4 regions of the Brevibacillus sp. Leaf182 genome follow, and region 1 is predicted to be linked to each of the others. Evidence: riboswitches for the same ligand, from Rfam matches in the RefSeq annotation. Region 1 holds a riboswitch; each other region holds the start of a gene.

Region 1 (4,202 bases):
CACCTATGACCAAGTACGGAATCAAGACAGATGTAAAGGCCCAGCCGCGAAATGACAGGCTGCCCATAAGCCAGAACACGATCTCATTCACCGTCTGGTCAGATAGCGACACCATAAAGGAAACGAGCGAGCCGAGAAAAGCCTGCACTACGACACCAGACAAAATCAAGGTCTCGGTTTGCAGCTTTCCTTGCGTTTTCGCGAGTCCAAGTACGATCCATAAACTGAGCAGTCCTGTAAGAAAAGCGACGACAGGCGTGCTCCATGCACCCAAAAAGCTGATTTGTAAACCAAAAAGGATCAAGAAGGCTGCTCCGACAGCAGAACCGGATGCCACGCCCATCGTAAACGGATCAGCGAGCGGATTGCGCAAAACGCCCTGAAAGCCCGCTCCTGCAAGTGACAAGCAGGCCCCAATCAAGACAGCCAATACAACGCGTGGAAAACGAACCTTCATGACAATTTGCTCAGAAGACTCTGGCCACGTTACGCTGATCCACTCAGACAAGCCCGGGATTTGATGAAGCAGGATGAGCCATACTTGCGAAATGGGGAGTTGTGCCGCCCCCATCGAGATGCTGATAATGATTGATGCCAGAAGAACGAGACAGCTTACTCCTCCCCATATGAACAATCGTTTCTTCATTTTATTTCACCAAGTCAGGGTAAATCGTCTTGGCTACTTCGATCAACCCTTGTGTAATACGCGGACCAGGACGGGACAAAATATTTTGGTCCATGCCAAAGATTTGTTTTTCACGGATCGCCTTCATTTTATCCCAGCCATTGCGATTCGCGATCAGATCCTCCAGCTTGACGCCAGACTTTTCATCGGTAATTCCGCTCGCATACAAAATGACGTCTGGGTCGTTTTGCAAAATCTTTTCTTCACTGATCGGATTCCATCCTTCGGTGTCGGAAGCAATGTTTGTCGCCCCAGCCAGCGTGATGAGTTCGTCCATGAATTCGCCTTTTCCGACTGTCCAACCCGGGGAAAATTCCAGATATACCTTTTTCTTCTCTTCCGGTTTTACATTTTTCACTGCTTCTTGAACGTACGCGATGTCTTTCTTCATTTGCGCGACGACTTTTTCGGCTTGTTCCTGTGTATTCGTGATAACTCCCATCGCCAAAACATTGGTAAGGATATCATCCATCTTTGTCGGATGGCTAATATAGACTGGCATCCCGAGAGATTTGAGCTTGTCAGCCACTGGCTTCTCCATCGAAATTCCACCAACGATCATATCCGGCGTTTGAGCGAGAATAGCTTCTTCGTTTGGTTTGACGACCCCGCCAACTTTTGGCTTTGCCTTCGCCGCATCTGGATAATCATCATAGTCTGAGACAGCTACGATCCGATCTTCCAAGCCTAGTGCGAACAAAATCTCAGTCTCGGCAGGTGATGTTGAGACGATTCGCTCAGGAGCTTTTGCAAAGGTTACTTCTTTTCCTGTCGCATCCGTGACTGTCAGTGGATACGTTGTTTGTTTTGCAGACTGCTCGGCCGCATTCTCTTGCGGTGCTGGCTGCGGTGCGCTTGTTTGTCCTCCTGGTGCTGGCTGGCTGTTATCGTTACCTGTACAACCTGCGAGGCTCGCCGCAACTAGTAGGGGGATCATGAATCGCAATGAACGTTTCATATGTAGAACTTCCTTTCTGCATGTTAAATCGACTGTTATTTCCAATAAAAAAGCGACCCTTGCTTCCATTCGGAAATCAAAAGGGTCGGCACCTTTGGGCAAACAGACAGGATGGTCTGCTTCCTGAAATAGGCCGATCCTTTCCGCGAAGGCAACAGGCACGAAAACAAACAGGCAGGTCTCCTGGCTTACGGCTGAGGATCGAGCCGATTTACAGTGGCGGGACCGCGTCGGATTTTCACCGACTTCCCTTTTCACCCGATCTTTTTGTTAAAAAGACGAGGCACCTATTTGCTGTTACGTTTGAAATTGTCACAGTTCATGACTCATCCTACATCATAGCATTCCTTGGATGAAAAAAGAATGACAAACACATAGGGCAGTCCTTTCTTGCCTGCTAAAAAATGAAAAATGCCTGAACAAAAGGTTCAGGCAAATGTAAAGCTTTTGGCTGGCTATTACCCTCGTTTGTGCAAATAATCTAGAATCCCCATGGAGCATACTTGCAAATCGAGCTTGAGTACCTCGAAAACTTCGTGGTCATCATTAATGCCTTGTGACTGTAGATGATCCGAGACTCGTTCAACTAACTTACGAGACAGCTCGTCATAGGTTTGACCAGCAGCAAGCGATGATTCTCCTTCCTCCACAAATACGGGGAGCCACTCACGAATTTGGCGGTACACGTCGTCTACCTGCTCTGACATCCCAAAATGACCAAAGTAAATCCGACTCAGCTTGCTCGCTTCAAAACGGCTTAAAGACGCTAACATGGCATCCGGGTCAAACTGATTCGGCGAAGTAGATGGCAGCACGAGGTGAATACCATCCTTTTTAAGCTGTGGATAGAGTACACCTGCGGTATCACCTGTGAACATGCCGCGGCTTACAGGATCGTAGATGCTGAAGTGATGATTGGCGTGACCTGGGGAATCCAGAAACTCCAATGCGCAATTCCCTCCGATCTGGAGTGTATCTCCGTCCCCGCGAATCAAAATCCGCTCCTCGGGAACTGCCTCAATCGGATCAAACAATCGATCAAAATCATCATGATACACGGCTCTCGCGCCTGCGATCAGTCGGCTCGGATCGATGAGATGACGTGCACCTTTCGGGTGGACAACGACCTTTGCATTCGGACAATCCTTCAGAAACAGTCCTACTCCTCCTGCATGATCCAAGTGAATGTGCGTCACGATGATGTATTTTACTTGTTCCGGCGTATAACCGAGCTTGGCGAGACCAGCCTTGATGTATGGGACAGAGGGGCTTGGCCCTGTTTCTACCAATGTAAGCTCCTCTTCCGCGATTACATACGTCCCCGTACGTTCCGCCCAGCCCATATCGAAACCGTCTATTAAATGGATGCGTTCCCCTAAGTCGATTGGCTGTGATGATTGCATGTAAATACTCCTCCTTTTCAAAAAATCTCGAGTTGCCATTTTGTTGTAGGAATATTTACACTTTACCATCTATTTTGGACGCATTGGAGATAAACAACACAAAATCTTCATATTTTTATCGTATGATGAGGGCAGCAAAAACAATTCCATTATCTGGAGGGGTGCAAAATGGGTCAGCTTTTTTCTGAGTTACGACCTGAGCATGAGAAGTTTATCAAGAAGCAACGGATGTTCTTTGTTGCCTCTGCTCCTATGGACAAAGATGGTCACGTGAATCTTTCACCGAAAGGGTACGATTCTTTTCGCATAATATCCCCTAATGAGGTCTCCTATTTGGACCTGACTGGAAGTGGAAACGAAACCAGTGCACATCTGCAGGAAAATGGCAGGATTACGATCATGTTCTGTGCATTTGAAGGCCCCCCTCTCATCATGCGCCTATTCGGCAAAGGAACGGTTATTCTCCCAGATACACCTCGGTGGGATGAGCTCGTAAATGACTTCCCGCTTCTGCCTGGTGCTCGTCAAATCATTACCGTAAACATACAGGAAGTAAAGACTTCTTGCGGCTGGGCTATCCCCTTCTATTCCTATTCAAAAGAACGCGAAACCCTTCAGAAATGGACTTTGGCTAAAGACGAGCAGGAGCTGCTTGATTATCAAAAGGAATACAACGTAGTAAGCATGGATGGATTACCAACACCCTTGGGACAAAAGCTTTTTCCCGCAGCAGGTGGGGATAACTAAGCGTAAAACGCAAAGAAGCTGCCTTGCTCGCAGCTTCTTTTTTTGAAACCTCACTTGCTCGTATAAATGGCCACTGCATCGCGGAGAAACTCGGCAACACCTGGCTGCTCCTTGTCATAGTAAGCGGTAAAGCGCGGGTCATCAACATACATCTGGGCCACCCCTGCGTGCGCTTCCTTACTGTAGCTGTCCCAATAAAAGCTCAGCCATTGACGGTGCAGATCGGCCGCTTTTTGCGACAATTCATGAGCAGGATCACCTGTCGAAAAAGCCTGCGCCAACGTTTCATGCAGCTCTGCGTTCAATTTCTCCAGCGCGGCATACTGTTCTTCTGTCATGCCTTTGACCTTCTGATTCGATTTTTCAATTTGGTCATTTCCGTATTTTGCTCGAATTTCTGCCCCGTACT
Region 2 (4,202 bases), on a different contig from region 1:
GCGTCATTTCTTGCAGGGCGGCTCGTTTGTAGACCAGCGGTTTCCCCCTCCACAGCACCTGTCCCTGCTGTGGCTCGATGATCCCGTTTCCATGCAAGAACAAGGTCGATTTCCCACAGCCATTTCGTCCCAAAAGGACACATTTCTTCCCCTCTGGAATCCATAAGGACAACCCAGACAGGACGGGTCCCCGCCCTCCCGGATACGTGTACTGCAAATCGATGAACTCCAACAACCGTGATGTCATAACCGCCAACCTCCTGTCCACCACTCAAGCAGTACCAGCAGCATACAGCCTGCGATTGACTCCCACTCATAGCGTCGCGAACGAGCGTGGGTATGAAACGCGAGCACCTGCATGCTCTCCCCGAAGCCTCTAGCCGCCATCCCTTTGTGCAAGGCTTCATATTTGCGCATCGCTCTGACAAACAATTGCGCAACGAGAACTCCTGCATCTCGAAGCGTCGCGCGGAAGCCGCGATGACCTCCACGAGAACGTTGGGCAATCCAGAGCTGGTGAGAAATCGTTATCAACACAAAAATAAACCGATACATGATCATTAATAAGTCAGTCACAATGACAGGCATACGAAGCCGGCGAAGCACCTGCAAGATTTCAGCAAACGGCACAGTAAACAAAATGAAGGCAAAGCAAGATAAGCTCGCCATGGTACGCCAAAATAAGATCCAAACTTTACTGAAGGAGGACATCGGTACATAGAGCACATACGAACCCAGTTCCCATACTGCCGCGACCTGGACCTGTACTTCACCTGCCCTCGCTCCTTCTACCAATAGGGCAGGGAGCCCCGCCATGAAAAACGAGAGCGACACGATCATAAAGGCACAGTAGATACGTACAGGAATACGGGCATACACCACTATCCATACCGACATCCAGACAACGACAGCCATCTGCATCCATACATGTCCCACCAGGACGAGCAGTAACAATGCACTCGCCAGCAATAGCTTATGTGCTGTAGGCAGACGTTTCAGCCTGTTTTGATAAGAGAGAGAATCAAGTTGGAGCCCGTTCATTTTTTCCGCTTATCCAACCGACCTTTGTACAAGCCCACAGCGTAGCCAACCACTCCCGCTCCCAACGCCGCCTGCACCGCAAACAATAGACTCTCCGTCTCTCCTCCTGGCGGTTCTATCAGCGGCTGGAACCACGGTTCGTAGTTCGGGGCAATTTCCTTGATCGCTTCCTCCGCCACGCCGTCTGCGCCGCCAAATTCCGAATCCTGCACCAGCAACAACGGGACAATCGCCAGTACGATTACCCCCAAGAGTAATAGCCAGTTCCATCCTTTTTTCACAGCGATTCCTCCCGTTTGAGCAAACGAAGCTGTGTAAGCTCTTTTGCGTTGTAAGATAACAACCAGTTCCAAACAAGAACGGTCAACAGACCTTCACTGATTGCGAGCGGTACTTGCGTGAATGCAAAAATTCCTGCAAATTTGGCAAACGAGGCCAACACTCCACCAGATTCAGCCGGGAATGCGAGCGCCAGTTGAATGGAAGTCACCACATACGTAGCGAGGTCAGCCAAAGCAGCCGCCGCAAAAACAGCCAGACGCTGGCTTCCGCCCACTTTCATGATCATCTGATAGATTCCGTATGCCACCAGTGGTCCTACTACAGCCATGGATACAGCATTTGCACCTAGCGTAGTCAAGCCTCCATGTGCCAAAAGCAAGGCTTGAAACAAGAGCACCATGCTCCCTAATACAGACATCGCAAAAGGCCCAAACATAATGGCGCCAAGGCCCGTTCCAGTCGGGTGAGAGCTGCTGCCTGTAACCGAAGGGATTTTCAGTGCAGATAAAACAAACGTAAACGCTCCAGCAACGCCAATAAGGAGCTTCATTTCGGGATGTTCTTTTACAATTTTGTTAATCGAGCGAATTCCAAGGATAAAAAACGGCAAGAAGACAGCCCACCAAAATAAGGCCCAGGATAATGGCAAATACCCCTCCATGATGTGCATTGCATGTCCTGTCTCTGGTTCATTGAGCAAAAAATACAGGACAAAGCCCGCGATCATCAGACCAGTAGATACCAGACGAGATCGATTCATGTTCATTCCTCCTTCACTGACTTTCGTTCTATTCCTACAAACAAAAAAATCCCATCCATCACTGGACGAGATGTGCACACAAAACAACAGACTGACTATACAGCCTCATTGCCCGTATTCACCGCTCCTTTCCGCGAAGGTTCTGTGGGTGTGGCTTATAGGTAGGTCTCCTGGCTTCCAGATCCATGCGCTCTTTGTCCTTCCCCATACGAAAATGAGTGGTTTCCTTCTCAAAGAGAGCTCCCTGGTTACAGTGGCGGGACCGCTCGGGACTTTCACCCGATTCCCTGTTACCCTTTATGCTTCACATAAAGGCACCTAACGCCGACAATATACAATTGACAGATAATTCATGTTTGTCCCACATCATTATACCGGATCACTACATAAATCGGAAGAATATAAGCGAAAACGCATAAGCCGATGACCCACTACAAACGGAGCCATCGACCTATGCGCACTTGTTCTCTCTATTCTTTTGCGTCTACGCCAATTACTTCACTAATATGTTTAAAACCATCCCGCTGCATGAGCTTGAGCAGCTTTTTGTTGATTTGCTTGGCAATACCTGGGCCCTGATAAATCATCCCTGTATACACCTGAATGAGACTGGCTCCTGCTCGGATTTTCGCGTAGGCATCTTCGCCGTTATAAATGCCCCCGACACCGATGATTGGTACCTTGTCTCCTACTTCTTGATAAATCTCCTTCACCCAAGCAGTGGAACGCTCCGTAAGAGGCCTTCCGCTCAAGCCGCCTGCTTCCTCGGCAAATCGATGTCCGGAAACCGCCTCGCGTGACAAGGTCGTATTGGTAGCGATAATTCCGGAAATGCCTTCTTCAACAGCAGCGTGAACAACATCACGCATGTGCTCATCCGACATGTCTGGTGCTACTTTCAGCAATATCGGTTTTTTCTTGATGGAACGTGCTTCCATTTCGGATGCCTTTTCCCTTACTGCACGCACCAAATGACGCAAGCTCTCTGTTTCCTGCAAGTCACGCAGATTCGGGGTATTCGGAGAGCTGATGTTAATGACGAAGTAGTGACCGTATGCATAGAGCATGTCCATACATTTGCTATAGTCGATGGCCGCCTCTTCATTCGGCGTTACTTTGTTTTTTCCGATGTTAATCCCAATCGGAACATCTGAGTATGCGTAATCGACCAAATGCTGGGAGGCCAAATACGCACCGTGATTGTTGAAGCCCATCCGGTTAATGACAGCTTGATGTTCCGGCAATCGGAACAAACGCGGCTTCGGATTGCCTGGCTGCCCCTGCGGCGTCAACGTCCCGATTTCCACAAACCCAAAACCAAGAGCACCTAACGCATGATAGACTTCTGCATTTTTATCAAAACCGGCTGCAAGTCCGACTGGATTCGGAAACGTCATTCCCCACAGCTTATTCTCCAACCGCTGGTCTTTTACCTGATAGATCATCTTCAGGATGCTTTTGCCTGGAGCAGAATCCTCCACCAGCCTTAAGGCACCAATTGTCTTTTCATGAATCTCTTCCGCATCTTGCTGGAACAGATATTTTCTTATGAGCTGATACATCGGCTGCACTCCTTACTCCGTTTCTACCTTTTTACCTCATAGTAGAATACCATACTTTTTCGGACGGATGTAACCTTTATACGTGATACATATTTCCAAGCAAGCAGGCAAATCCTAACAGCACCACCACGCACAGGGGGATAAGTCTTTCATGAAAGTGGACGGAAAAATCGGGATTGGTCAAGCCATTATGGTGATGATGCTGACGATCGGCATTACGAACCACGTAACCGTCATCCCCCTCTTATTGAGTAAAGCCGGAAGAGATGCTTGGTTGAGCGTGTTGCTTGCTGGTATCCCTTTTTCCTTCTGGGCGTACTTGCTGTTTGTGGTTAATCGAAGTTTGAATCAAAAGTCTTTGTATGAATGGATTTCACAACGGTCAGGAAAAATCGTCAGCAATCTCTTGCTCGTTCCAATCATGATCTGCTTGTACCTAATGGCGCTGACGAATCTGATCGATACGCAAACTTGGACAACCGTAAACTACTTGCCTCGTACACCCGAGTGGGTGACCGCTTTAGCCTTGGTCGGGCTATGTGTACTCGCTTCTATTG
Region 3 (4,202 bases), on a different contig from region 1:
GTGACCCGACAAGTTTATGGAGCCGTTCTGCCAGCTCCCCAATGGAAAAGGGCTTCTCCATCGGTGAACTGTCGCCATGTCCGGGCAGATCAGGGACAATGAGCTGATATGTATCTGCGAGTGTTTGCTGATAAACAAAATTGATAGAGCCGATGCATGGTGCATGGATACACAATAGCGGCTGGCCTTTCCCTGATATGTGAAAAGCAAACTGCTTGCCATCCTGATGGACGAGTATTTGTTCCATTTTCGTTTTCACCCCACTCTTAGGTTGTCCGATACGAAGTAGATTTTTCAATTGAAGTCTTCTTTTTTTGATGGGGAAGTGGTATTCTCGCAATAGAATAATTGGTGAAAGCAGGGTGAAGAAGTTGTTTCAAGAGCGCATTTCGAAGCTCCACACGTTTTTGACAGAGCAAGAGCTGAACGCGGTGTTGATTACCTCTCCCAAGCACGTCTACTATTTGACCGGATTTTTTACAGACCCGCATGAACGTTTTATGGGTCTCGTTATTCCTGCGGAGGGAAAACCTTCTTTAATTGTACCTGCTCTTGATCGTGAGGCAGCGGCAGAGGCTTCGTTCGTTCAAGATATCCATACACATACGGATATCCAAAACCCGTATGAAATCCTCAAGCAAGTGTTGCCAGCGAACTTGACGAAGCTGGGTATTGAGAAAAGTCATATGACTGTCGAGCGCTATGAAGCACTTGGACAGGTTGTTCTGGCGTCGAGCTATGTAGACGTGGAAGAGCCACTGCGTGAAATGCGTTTGATCAAATCCGCGGATGAAGTGGATCGTCTGAAGCACGCGGTTCAGTTGGTCGAGGATTCCTTGCGGGAGACCCTGAAAAAAGTCAAGACAGGCATGACCGAGACAGAAATCGTAGCTGAGCTGGAATTCCAGATGAAGCGTTTGGGTGCCGAAGGTCCATCCTTTACGTCCATGGTATTGGCAGGGGAGAAGTCGGCACTGCCACACGGGAAACCAGGAACGCGCCAAGTGCAAGAAGGCGACTTGCTTTTGTTTGATATTGGGGTAGCAGCGAACGGATATGTATCGGATATTACCCGTACCTTTGCTGTAGGCGAGATCAGTGCCCAGCTTCAAGAAATTTACGAGACAGTATTGGCTGCCAACGAAGCGGCAATTGCTGAGATTCGTCCGGGTGTGACCTTTGCACATTTGGACAAAACTGCGCGCGATGTCATCACCGCAAAAGGCTACGGAGAATACTTTATGCACCGTCTAGGGCATGGACTTGGGATGGATGTACATGAATATCCGTCTGTTCACAGCCAGAACCAAGAAGTACTTCGTCCAGGGATGGTCTTTACGATCGAGCCGGGCATCTATCTGCCAGGTGTAGGCGGCGTGCGGATTGAAGACGATGTATTGGTTACGGAAACGGGCGTTGAAATTCTCACGCAGTTCCCGAAAAAACTGACTTCTATCAACTAATGAATAAATCGTAAAAATTGAATACGTATCGAATGGTGCTAGATGGTAAATGCCGTCAGCTTAAAAGGGAAGTCCGGTGAGAAACCGGCGCGGTCCCGCCACTGTAACGAGGAGCGCCTAGCGAATAGCCACTGTTTTTTGCAAGACAAAAAATGGGAAGGTAGCTGGGGGTGTTGATTCGTAAGCCAGGAGACCTGCCATGCGAGCATATACAATCGACCCACGAGGATGGGGCAGATGTGGAAGTAGTCTATGAACGGGCGCCTTTGCGCCTGCTTATCGCTATATCTACGTTTGTCATGCACCTCCCGATTGAAATGGGGGGTGCTTTTTTTTTGGAGGATTTGGTTCAACCCATCATATATATACAGAAAAGGGGATGACAGATGTTTAAGGCATACAAAACACATACAGTAATGAAAGGACTAGCTTTCGGTATCATGACAGCTGCCATGCTTTTGGTTTCGGCATGCGGCTCCTCTACGACAACACAGGCTCCAGCCAAAACAGAACAAACGGCTGCTCCAGCAGCAGAGGGCAAGTCAGTAACACTAACCAATAATGGCATCGAAATGACCTATCCAACAGCACCTGAGCGTGCCGTGACATTGAACCAACACGTCACCGAAATCATGCTGGCACTGGGCCTTGCTGATAAAATGGTCGGAACCGCTTACCTAGATGATGAAATCCTTCCAGAGCTCAAAGCAGATTACGACAAGATTCCGGTACTGTCTGATAAGTATCCAACGAAAGAAGTGCTGCTGGCAGCCAACCCAGACTTCGTGTACGCTGGATGGAAAAGCGGATTCGGCGAAAAGGGCGTAGGATCTATGCAGGACTTGGAAAAGGTCGGCATCAAATCGTATCTGCAAGCGTCATCAAGCATGCCTGGCCCGACTATCGACGATGTGTTTGCAGACATTACGAATATTGGACGCATTTTCCGTGTGGAAGACAAAGCCAATGATTTGATCAATAAAATGAAGAGTGAAATGGACCAAACGCTTAGTAAAATTGGCAAGGTGGACGAGCCACTTAACGTGTTCGTGTACGACAACGGGGAAGATAAGCCATTCACAGCAGCCAACAACTACATGACGTCCTTAATCAAGACTGCTGGCGGTAAGAACATTTTTGATGACATTCAAAAGGGTTGGGCAGAGGTTAGTTGGGAACAAGTAGTGAGTCGCAATCCAGACGTGATTATTATCGTAGACTACGGTGATAGAACCGTCGAGCAAAAACGTAATTTCCTTTTGACCAAAAAAGAACTGGCGGATATCCCGGCAATTAAAAATCAACGACTAATGGTATTGCCATTGTCTGCGGCTTCTGAAGGCGTTCGAGGACCGATTGCGCTAAAAATTTTGGCGGAAGGACTCTACCCGGATAAATTCAAATAGAGTACGACCCTTTTAAGGGAGGGAATAGCACTGCAACAGATCAAGTTACCTTATATCATCATTACTCTACTGGTCGGACTCTTCCTCTCCATTACGTTTGCAGTTACCTTGGGTTCAGTGGAGATTAAGCCGACAACGGTATGGAAAATCGCCTTATCAAAAATTCCGATGTTGAACCAATGGATTGAGGTGGATTGGTCCAAAGGGGAGCAAACGATTATTTGGGATATACGCTTTCCACGTGTTCTCTTGGGGGCGATCGTCGGCGCAGGTCTGTCTGTCGTGGGAGTAGCCATCCAGTCGTTGGTTCGCAACTCCCTGGCTGACCCGTATGTATTAGGCGTATCTTCAGGTGCTTCGGTTGGCGCTACCTCGGTGATTATATTCGGAGCATTCAGCATGTACGGGCAGTATGCACTATCCTTTGGCGCTTTTACAGGCTCCCTTGTGTCAATTATTCTCATTTTTACGCTATCCCGTATTGGAGGACAAAACTCGACGGTACGCCTGCTCATGGCTGGAATTGCGATATCTGCGATCTTGTCGGCCATTACCAGTCTTCTTGTTTTTTCAGCGCCGAATGAGCATGGAATTGGGACAGTCCTGTTTTGGTTAAGTGGCAGTCTGGCTGGGGGGAAATGGGAGTACCTGACGATCCCTACATTGATTGTCGTCATCTGCCTCATCGTCTTAATGGCCCAATACCGCTCGCTCAATGCGATGCTGATGGGCGAGGAGTCAGCAGGGACATTGGGGGTTAATACGGTACAATTCCGCAAGCTTCTCCTGGTGATCACGGCACTGCTTACGGGGGTGATTGTGTCCATTGCGGGATCAATCGGTTTTGTCGGATTAATGATGCCCCACATCGTCCGTGTGATGGTCGGATCAGATCACAGACGTGTCCTGCCTGTCAGCGCATTGTTTGGCGCGATATTTCTAATCTGGGTCGATGTAGTCGCCAGGCTTGCATTTGCACCGGAAGAACTGCCGATTGGTATTTTGACAGCGCTGTGTGGAGGTCCATTCTTTATCTGGTTGATGTTGCGGAGTTCTTATTCCTTTGGAGGTAGCGGACGATGAATTTGTTGGTTGAGAATATATCGGTCGAACTGGAGAAAAAGGGAATTCTTCGCCATGTTAGTCTGGAGGTGCGGTCCGGAGAGTTTGTGGGGCTGATCGGGCCGAATGGCAGCGGAAAATCCACGTTGCTAAAAAGCATTTATCGCGTATTGAAGCCACGTTCGGGATGGATCTCGCTTGATGGCGACGACGTATACAAGTTAACCTCACGTCAAAACGCTCAGCGAATGGCGGCAGTACGGCAGGAGTC
Region 4 (4,202 bases), on a different contig from region 1:
TCGCTCGTACGTTTTTCATGATGATGAACTTCTACTCCTTGGAAAAAAGCATGGAAATTGCCAAGGAAACAGGCAAGACGTTCTTGGGCTTTGAACAATCGGAATATGCAAAAGGCACTTATTTTAACAAGTACGTAACGAACGATTACAGCCCTCGGACGGAAAAAGCAAAGCTTCTCTTCGAAGGAATGCACATTCCGACGCCAGAGGATTGGGCTGACCTACAGCAAAAGGTGCAAAAGCATGGCGTTTACCATGCGTACCGTTTGGCGATTGCGCCGACACAGAGCATTTCCTACATTCAGAATGCGACTTCTAGTGTGATGCCAATCGTTGAGCATATCGAAACAAGAACGTATGCCAACTCTACGACGTATTATCCGATGCCGTACTTGTCGCAGGAAAACTATTTTTACTACAAATCGGCGTATGTAATCGATCAATTCAAAGTAATTGATTTGATTGCCGAAATTCAAGAGCACATCGACCAAGGAATATCGACTGTGCTGCACGTGAACAGCAATATTTCCACCAGAGAACTGGCTCGCTATTACATTTACGCAGCGAAAAAAGGTCTGAAGTCGCTCTACTATACACGTACGAAGCATTTGACTGTAGAAGAGTGCATTAGCTGCGCTGTTTAGTGGACTCGATTTATAAATGGAAAAGCATCAAGCACAAAGAGAAGAGGAACGCCATATGAAAGCAGTCAATTGGAACAGGCCGGACGACGATTTTACGATGACGTTTTGGAATCAAAACATCATGCAGTTCTGGACGGATGATGAGATTCCGCTGTCAGATGACAAGATGTCCTGGATGGAGCTCAGTGCGACTGAACGGGACACGTATAAAAAAGTATTGGGCGGTCTCACCTTGCTGGATACGGTTCAAGGAGGAGTAGGGATGCCGAAGATCATGGAGCATGTCGATGGACTGCAAAGAAAAGCGGTTCTCGCCTTCATGGGCATGATGGAGCAAATCCATGCCAAATCGTACAGCAGTATTTTTACAACGCTGGCATCGACAGAAGAGATTGACGGTATTTTTTCGTGGGTAGAAAACAATCCACATTTGCAAAAGAAAGCCGCCCTCATCTCGAAACGCTATCAAGAAATTGAGAAACCAAAAGACTTGTACATGGCGATGGTAGCGTCCGTCTTCCTGGAAAGCTATCTGTTTTACAGCGGCTTCTTCTATCCGCTCTATTTGGCGGGGCAAGGAAAGATGACAAGCAGCGGGGAAATTATCGACCTGATTGTTCGCGACGAGAGCATCCACGGACTCTATGTCGGCGTTCTCGCGCAAGAAGTCTATCAAGGTCTGAGTGTGGTCGAGCAGACCGCAGCAAAAGAGGAGCTGTATGCCCTTTTGCATGAGCTGCAAGAAAATGAAGAGGCGTATACGACTTCGTTGTATACGGAAATCGGGTTGGCTGACGAGGTTCATGCTTATGTGCGCTACAACGCGAACAAAGCATTGATGAATCTGGGGCTGGACCCGCTATTCCCGGAGGAAGAAGTGAACCCGATCGTGCTGAACGGCATTCGCACGCAGACGAAGCAGCATGACTTCTTCTCGAAAAAAGGAAATGGTTATGTCCGCACGCTAAACGTAGAGCCGTTGACCGATGCTGATTTTACATTTTAGTATGACAAAAAATGGATTCTGTGTTACTGTATGAACAGTATGCTGCCCTGCTCGTTTACTAGGGCACTTCACAGAACCATGACAATTTCATAGGAGTGGGAACAGGTTCTTTGGTTAGCAAGATCGACCAAGGATGAAAAGGGAAGTCGGTGAGAATCCGACACGGTCCCGCCACTGTATGAGGGGAGTCGGCACATTTATCAGCCACTGATCCAAACGGATTGGGAAGGCATGTGCAGATGATGATCCCAAAGTCAGGAGACCTGCCTGTTTCGACGACACTGCTTAACCTACGGGAGATAGGGAGGTGTTAGGATGCTGTGATCTCAGTGCTTATTTGGCATTTCTAACGTTCTTTTGGATCGTTGGAGATGCCTTTTTTATTGGGCGGATTCAAGTCAAGATCGAATGAGAATGGAGAGGAAGCTCATGAAAAGCAGCAATTTGGGATATCCACGGATCGGGAAGAACCGCGAGTGGAAAAAGGCATTGGAAGCATTTTGGGCAGGGACCATCGATGAGGCAAGCCTGGTACAGCAAATGGAGCAAATCCGTCACCAAAACTTGCTGCGTCAGCAGGAAAAAGGGGTCGAGCTGATCCCGGTGGGTGACTTTACGTACTACGATCACATGCTGGATATGGCTGTGATGTTTGGAATGGTCCCCAAGCGTTATGAATACGAGGGAGGCCCGGTTTCATTAGCCACATACTTCGCCATGGCTCGCGGTTCGAAGGATGCTGTCGCCAGCGAAATGACGAAATGGTTTAACACGAACTACCATTATATCGTCCCGGAGTTCGGTGAACGACAACCAGCCATAACCGAGAACAAGCCTCTCCTGGCATATTTGGAGGCCAAAGAAAAGTTTGGCATCATCGGAAAGCCTGTCCTGGTAGGCCCGTATTCATTTGTCAAATTGTCAAAAGGATATGAGAAAAACGAATTTGAGATCGTTGTGGATCAACTCGTTCCGCTCTACATAGACGTTCTCCGCGAGTTGGAGCTGCACGGCGTGGAATGGGTGCAAATCGATGAGCCTGCATTTGCACTGGATGTATCGGAGCATGATCGTGTCATCATCAAACGAATCTATGCGCAAATCGGTCAGGCACTGCCACATCTACAGTGCATGCTGCAAACCTATTTTGAAGCGGTGGATTGGTACGAGGAGCTGATTTCCTTACCGGTAAAAGGAATTGGTCTTGATTTTGTACACGGAGCGAAGCGCAATCTGACCAATCTGAAAAAACACGGGTTTCCAGCAGACAAGATTCTCGGAGCGGGAATCATCGACGGTCGAAACATATGGCGTATGTCCATTGAGGAGAAATGGGAGCTGGTCAAAGAAATTTCCGAGATCGTTCCACTCGAAAAGCTGTGGCTGCAGCCGTCCAGTAGTTTGTTGCATGTCCCTGTAACAGTTGAAGCAGAAAGTGACTTGCCAGAGGAAGTCATGCCTGCATTGGCGTTTGCAGACGAAAAGATTGGGGAAGTGCAGCTTTTAGTCCGAGGATTCCGATATGGTAAATATGTCATTTCGAAAGATATCGCCCAAAATGAAGCGGACTTGCTGAAGCTGGCATTATCCCCAGCGAGGAATCGGCGAGAAGTGAAGAATGCTTTACGTCAAATAGCTGCTGCAAAACTTGAAAGAAGTGTTCCTTATCTCGAACGTCGAGAGATTCAACATAATACGTGGAAGCTGCCACTGTTGCCAACTACCACAATCGGAAGCTTCCCGCAGACGGCGGAAGTTCGCCAAGCCCGACAGCAGTTTAAAAAAGGGACCTGGACAGTGGAGCAATACGATGCTTTTATTCAGGCGCAAATCAAGGAATGGATCGAAATACAAGAAGAGCTCGGTCTGGATGTCCTCGTTCATGGTGAGTTCGAACGAACTGATATGGTAGAGTATTTTGGCGAAAAGCTCGATGGCTTTTTGTTCACAAAAAACGGCTGGGTACAGTCATATGGTTCGCGTTGCGTGAAGCCACCTATTATTTACGGAGATGTGGAGTTTGTGGCACCGATGACGGTCAAAGAAAGTGTGTATGCAAAATCATTGACCGACAAACCAATGAAGGGGATGTTAACTGGCCCAGCAACCATTCTGAATTGGTCGTTTGCTCGAGTCGATGTCGCCAGGCAAGAAGTGTGGGAACAAATCGCGTTGGCATTGCGAAAAGAAATAGAAGCCTTGGAAGAAGCGGGGATTCTCATGATTCAAGTCGATGAACCAGCGCTGCGTGAAGGATTGCCGCTCAAAAACGAAGAGCAGGCAGCTTATCTCGAATGGGCTGTCAGAGCGTTTCGTCTAGCGACCTCTACCGTCGCACCGAGTACCCAAATTCATACACATATGTGCTATTGCGAATTCCATGATTTCATGGATGTCATCAGCGAACTTGATGCCGATGTGATTTCGATTGAAACGTCCCGCAGCCACGGAGAGCTCGTGTCTGTGTTCGAAACAGGAACGTATGATAAAGGCATCGGACTCGGCGTATACGATATCCATAGCCCCCGAATTCCGGCCGTCTCAGAAATGGA

What was found. A riboswitch is a leader RNA that binds a small molecule or an ion and turns the genes downstream of it on or off. The one in region 1 is predicted to bind cobalamin.
Region 2: it holds a riboswitch for cobalamin, as region 1 does, so the genes downstream of both, ASG16_RS08570 (energy-coupling factor ABC transporter permease) here and ASG16_RS21320 (ABC transporter substrate-binding protein) in region 1, are expected to answer to the same signal.
Region 3: it holds a riboswitch for cobalamin, as region 1 does, so the genes downstream of both, ASG16_RS19795 (ABC transporter substrate-binding protein) here and ASG16_RS21320 (ABC transporter substrate-binding protein) in region 1, are expected to answer to the same signal.
Region 4: it holds a riboswitch for cobalamin, as region 1 does, so the genes downstream of both, metE (5-methyltetrahydropteroyltriglutamate--homocysteine S-methyltransferase) here and ASG16_RS21320 (ABC transporter substrate-binding protein) in region 1, are expected to answer to the same signal.

The regions. Positions count from the first base shown of each region.
Region 1 covers NZ_LMPN02000030.1:129,409-133,610, reverse strand. The annotation lists gene ASG16_RS21325 (FecCD family ABC transporter permease) at 1-646, opposite strand, end outside; gene ASG16_RS21320 (ABC transporter substrate-binding protein) at 648-1,643, opposite strand; cobalamin riboswitch at 1,800-1,949, opposite strand; gene ASG16_RS21315 (MBL fold metallo-hydrolase) at 2,102-3,046, opposite strand; gene ASG16_RS21310 (pyridoxamine 5'-phosphate oxidase family protein) at 3,215-3,793, shown strand; gene ASG16_RS21305 (MerR family transcriptional regulator) at 3,844-4,202, opposite strand, start outside.
Region 2 covers NZ_LMPN02000018.1:160,516-164,717, forward strand. The annotation lists gene ASG16_RS08555 (energy-coupling factor ABC transporter ATP-binding protein) at 1-247, opposite strand, end outside; gene cbiQ (cobalt ECF transporter T component CbiQ) at 244-1,041, opposite strand; gene ASG16_RS08565 (energy-coupling factor ABC transporter substrate-binding protein) at 1,038-1,322, opposite strand; gene ASG16_RS08570 (energy-coupling factor ABC transporter permease) at 1,319-2,083, opposite strand; cobalamin riboswitch at 2,227-2,420, opposite strand; gene ASG16_RS08575 (quinone-dependent dihydroorotate dehydrogenase) at 2,554-3,645, opposite strand; gene ASG16_RS08580 (GerAB/ArcD/ProY family transporter) at 3,797-4,202, shown strand, end outside.
Region 3 covers NZ_LMPN02000027.1:84,015-88,216, forward strand. The annotation lists gene ASG16_RS19785 (alpha/beta fold hydrolase) at 1-247, opposite strand, end outside; gene ASG16_RS19790 (M24 family metallopeptidase) at 372-1,463, shown strand; cobalamin riboswitch at 1,480-1,679, shown strand; gene ASG16_RS19795 (ABC transporter substrate-binding protein) at 1,850-2,869, shown strand; gene ASG16_RS19800 (FecCD family ABC transporter permease) at 2,894-3,952, shown strand; gene ASG16_RS19805 (ABC transporter ATP-binding protein) at 3,949-4,202, shown strand, end outside.
Region 4 covers NZ_LMPN02000037.1:367,766-371,967, reverse strand. The annotation lists gene nrdE (class 1b ribonucleoside-diphosphate reductase subunit alpha) at 1-644, shown strand, start outside; gene nrdF (class 1b ribonucleoside-diphosphate reductase subunit beta) at 700-1,650, shown strand; cobalamin riboswitch at 1,737-1,935, shown strand; gene metE (5-methyltetrahydropteroyltriglutamate--homocysteine S-methyltransferase) at 2,080-4,202, shown strand, end outside.